DNA from 2 places in the Brevibacillus sp. JB24b genome. Region 2 is predicted to be linked to the other one. Evidence: a T-box and tRNA genes for the amino acid it is inferred to sense, from the RefSeq annotation. Region 2 holds a T-box; the other holds one or more tRNA genes.
What was found. The T-box of region 2 lies ahead of leuS (leucine--tRNA ligase). A T-box ahead of a tRNA ligase gene usually reads a tRNA of that ligase, here a tRNA-Leu.
Positions count from the first base shown of each region.

Region 1: it has a tRNA-Leu gene. The T-box ahead of leuS (leucine--tRNA ligase) is inferred to sense a tRNA for this amino acid. The anticodon was not compared.

Region 1 is NZ_JBNVQV010000001.1:4,379,444-4,381,618, reverse strand. It holds rRNA gene ACQV1I_RS20490 (23S ribosomal RNA) at 1-48, shown strand, start outside; tRNA gene ACQV1I_RS20485 (tRNA-Asn) at 107-181, shown strand; tRNA gene ACQV1I_RS20480 (tRNA-Thr) at 183-258, shown strand; tRNA gene ACQV1I_RS20475 (tRNA-Glu) at 270-346, shown strand; tRNA gene ACQV1I_RS20470 (tRNA-Val) at 354-429, shown strand; tRNA gene ACQV1I_RS20465 (tRNA-Met) at 447-523, shown strand; tRNA gene ACQV1I_RS20460 (tRNA-Asp) at 531-607, shown strand; tRNA gene ACQV1I_RS20455 (tRNA-Thr) at 647-722, shown strand; tRNA gene ACQV1I_RS20450 (tRNA-Tyr) at 733-817, shown strand; tRNA gene ACQV1I_RS20445 (tRNA-Lys) at 823-898, shown strand; tRNA gene ACQV1I_RS20440 (tRNA-Gly) at 907-982, shown strand; tRNA gene ACQV1I_RS20435 (tRNA-Arg) at 987-1,063, shown strand; tRNA gene ACQV1I_RS20430 (tRNA-Pro) at 1,076-1,149, shown strand; tRNA gene ACQV1I_RS20425 (tRNA-Leu) at 1,162-1,248, shown strand; tRNA gene ACQV1I_RS20420 (tRNA-Gly) at 1,258-1,331, shown strand; gene ACQV1I_RS20415 (sensor histidine kinase) at 1,612-2,175, opposite strand, start outside.
Region 2 is NZ_JBNVQV010000001.1:1,527,785-1,529,959, reverse strand. It holds gene leuS (leucine--tRNA ligase) at 1-1,086, opposite strand, end outside; T-box leader at 1,239-1,497, opposite strand; gene ACQV1I_RS07465 (class I SAM-dependent DNA methyltransferase) at 1,537-2,175, opposite strand, start outside.

The DNA.
Region 1 (2,175 bases), 2.9 Mb from region 2:
AGTAATGCATGGAGCTGACGAATACTAATCGGTCGAGGACTTATCCACATTGCCTTTATGCTGACTTTCATTATCTAGTTTTGAAAGAACAATTCATTCATACTGTTCCTCAGTAGCTCAATGGTGGAGCAACCGGCTGTTAACCGGTAGGCTGGCGGTTCGAGTCCGTCCTGAGGAGCCATGCTCCTGTAGCTCAGTCGGTAGAGCGCTTCCATGGTAAGGAAGAGGTCGCAGGTTCGATTCCTGTCGGGAGCACCATAGCCATAATTGGCCCGTTGGTGAAGCGGTTTAACACAGCAGCCTTTCACGCTGTCATACAGGGGTTCGAATCCCCTACGGGTCACCATTTATCTGGAGGATTAGCTCAGCTGGGAGAGCATCTGCCTTACAAGCAGAGGGTCGGCGGTTCGATCCCGTCATCCTCCACCATTTTACTTTTATATTGTCGCGGGGTGGAGCAGCTCGGTAGCTCGTCGGGCTCATAACCCGAAGGTCGCAGGTTCAAATCCTGTCCCCGCAACCAAATTCTTGGAGCTGTGGTGAAGTTGGAGTTCACGCCGGTCTGTCACACCGGAGGTCGCGGGTTCGAGTCCCGTCAGCTCCGCCATCTTTTTAAAAGATGACGGTTTTAAATAACATAATTTGCGCCGGTGTAGCTCAATTGGTAGAGCACCTGACTTGTAATCAGGGGGTTGTGGGTTCAAGTCCTATCGCCGGCACCACATTATACATGGGGAGATAGTGAAGTGGCTAAACACGGCAGACTGTAAATCTGCTCCCTCCGGGTTCGGCGGTTCGAATCCGTCTCTCCCCACCATGTATGAGCCATTAGCTCAGTTGGTAGAGCATCTGACTTTTAATCAGAGGGTCGAAGGTTCGAGTCCTTCATGGCTCACCATTTTTTATGCGGACGTAGCTCAATTGGTAGAGCGTCGCCTTGCCAAGGCGAAGGTCGCGGGTTCGAGACCCGTCGTCCGCTCCATTATGTGCCCTTAGCTCAGCTGGATAGAGCGTTTGACTACGAATCAAAAGGTCGGGAGTTCGAATCTCTCAGGGCACGCCATATTACATATATCGGGAAGTAGCTCAGCTTGGTAGAGTACTTGGTTTGGGACCAAGGTGTCGCAGGTTCGAATCCTGTCTTCCCGACATTTTCGTTTTGCCGGGGTGGCGGAATAGGCAGACGCAACAGACTTAAAATCTGTCGGGAGTAATCCCGTACCGGTTCAAGTCCGGTCCTCGGCACCAATATAATTTGCGGGTGTAGTTCAATGGTAGAACTCCAGCCTTCCAAGCTGGTCGCGTGGGTTCGATTCCCATCACCCGCTCCATTGAATTAATCGAACTGGTTATCAGAAAAGAGTGTCCTTTTAAGGACACTCTTTTCTGATATATTGGATATTATCTAAATTTTGAAAGGTGGTTATAGATGATACCAAGAATTTACGAGTTATTTATTCCTCACGAGCACATAATCTCAGCTGTAAAAAACAGGAGCTGAGATTATGTGCTTTTATCGAAATATTATGCATAATATAAAGTATATTATTAATGTTACGTATCTATTGAGCTGACGAATTCTGTCTGGATGCAATGGGAAAGGCTTTTTTATTATTGTAAATCATATGGTAAGCGGATAAAAAAACGTGTAACTGTACTATTAGATTCACAGTAAATACTACCATTATGTTTTTCAATAATGTTTTTACAGATAGATAATCCGATCCCAGTATTATCGTCTTTGGTGGAAAAGAAAGGCTGAAAAAGTTTCTCTACAAGATCTTGAGGGATTTCTTCCCCATTATTCTCTACCATGATAGTAAGGCTGTCTGTATGTTTATATGTAGATACCTGTACGTGCTTGTATACGTTTGAACTAACCGCATCAATAGCATTGTTTAATAAATGAATGAGTACCTGAGATAGCCCTTCTTTGTAGCAATTTAAATCACAGGGCTCCATACGCATAATTAGTGTAACATTTTCAGCATGTAAACGAGGTGTCAGCAGTATTTCTACTTCATGAAGTAAATCAGTTAAGGAGACCTTTTTATATATTTCATCTAAAATAGGCTTCTTGCAAAAGCTCAGAAAACCTGTAATTTGCCGATGAAAACTATCAAATTCATGTAAAACAACCTGTACATAATTTTCCAAAACATGATTTCCATTTGT
Region 2 (2,175 bases):
TACTTTAATCGCCAAATCATACTTTTTCGCAAATGCAAAATCACGCTCATCATGAGCTGGTACACCCATTACAGCACCTGTTCCGTAATCAAGCAGTACATAGTTGGCTACCCAAATCGGTACTTGCTCTCCAGTTAGTGGATGCTTTGCGTATGCTCCTGTGAACAAACCCACTTTTTCAGCATCAGTCGCTGTGCGAGTAATGTCACTCTCTTTCTTCATTTCTTCGACAAAAGCAAGCACAGAGGCTTCTTGCTCTTTACCAGCGATCAATTTTGGCACTAATGGATGTTCTGGTGCCAATACCATATAACTTACGCCATACAGCGTATCAGGACGGGTTGTAAATACTTTTACTTGCTCGTCATTTAGCTCTGGAATTGTGAAAGTGACATTAGCCCCTTCGCTTTTCCCAATCCAGTTTTTTTGCATCGTGCGTACTTTTTCTGGCCAACCAGTCAATTTGTCTAAGTCAGTCAACAGACGTTCCGCATAATCAGTAATACTAAAGAACCACTGTTCCAAATCCTTCTTAGTCACTTCTGAATCACAACGCCAGCACAAACCATCAATAACCTGCTCATTCGCAAGTACTGTTGAACATTCTGGGCACCAGTTTACAAAAGCACGCTTGCGATATGCAAGCCCTTGTTCTAGGAAGGTTAAAAATAGCCATTGCGTCCATTTATAATAATCCGGGGAGCAAGTCGCCACTTCACGACTCCAATCAATACTTACACCCAGACGATTTAATTGCATTTTCATAAAGTCAATATTTTCATATGTCCATGTAGCTGGCTGTGCTCCGAATTTAACCGCAGCGTTCTCAGCTGGCAGACCGAATGCATCCCATCCCATTGGATGCAATACTTGGAAACCATTCATACGCTTCAAACGAGCAATAACATCCCCGATTGAATATACACGCATATGACCCATGTGCAAACGCCCAGATGGATACGGAAATTGCTCAAGGCAGTAAAATTTAGGTTTGGAGGAATCCTCCACCGTTTTGTTTGTTTGTTGTTCGTTCCATTTTTTCTGCCATTTGACTTCCAGCTCTTGTGGATTGTACGGCATAGACATTTGCTACATCCTCCTTCTACTCTTTCACAAATCCTTATTCTACATTAAAATCATGTTCACAAGGTTACCCGTGTCTATTATCATCAGCAGACAAATACCGTCGCTACTAAGACACACAAAAAAACCTCACATCTCTAACAGCCGAAAAAGCTGCTAGGGACGAGAGGTTGTTTTTCTTCTCGCGGTACCACCCTAGTTAGCAAAGCAACTGTTTAACACTATGAAACGTTACCCAGTCCCCTGCTCCCTTCCTTTTCCGTAACGTGGACAGACGCTTTTGCCTACACAACTAAAGTCTTTCAGCAAAAAGGCAATGAGGGGAGTTCCAAAAGAATCGGGTTGACTCGCACCTACCGTCAACTCTCTTGTACCAGATCTAGCCTTTGTACTAGGCCTCATTATCGCTTTGTTCATATATGAGTCGATTATAGTCGTTTATACCGGAACATGTCAATCATGAGGACGTTTGGCTGAAAAAAATAGACGTTCGCTTTCAGCAACAGGCGGGAGATTTACAAAATCAGCAGTAAGCTTAATTTCTTCAAAGCCAGCTTCTCGTAACCACAATATGATCTCCATTGGCTGATAGGCTCTTTGGTATTGTGTTTCTTCCCGTTTTTGATAACATCCATTTTCTAAACGAATAAAGAAAGTAAGGTCATGCTCCACTTCTAATCGCTCTTCATCTGTATAGCATTGCCAGATGTAGTTAATCTCTTCATCTACATGTGTAAACGTGTTATTTCCAAAAAAGGTGAGAATTTTATAAGGACTATGTACATCAAAAAGGAACGTTCCACCTGGTTTTATATGCTGGTAGACACGCTGAAACGTAGCTTGCACAGCTTCTTTTTCCGTAACGTAACTAAGACAATCGCAAAATGAAATGACCGAATCAATCGGGCTGACTGAGAGTTCTGTCATATCCTGTTCAAGCCACGTTACATCAACGTGCGCTGTTTTCATTTTTTCATAGGCAATTGCAAGCATCTCTGGCGACAAGTCAACACCTGTTACCTGATAGCCTTTTTGGGCTAGAGGAATGGCAATACTGCCTGTACCACATCCCAAGTCAAGAATTGTCTGTGG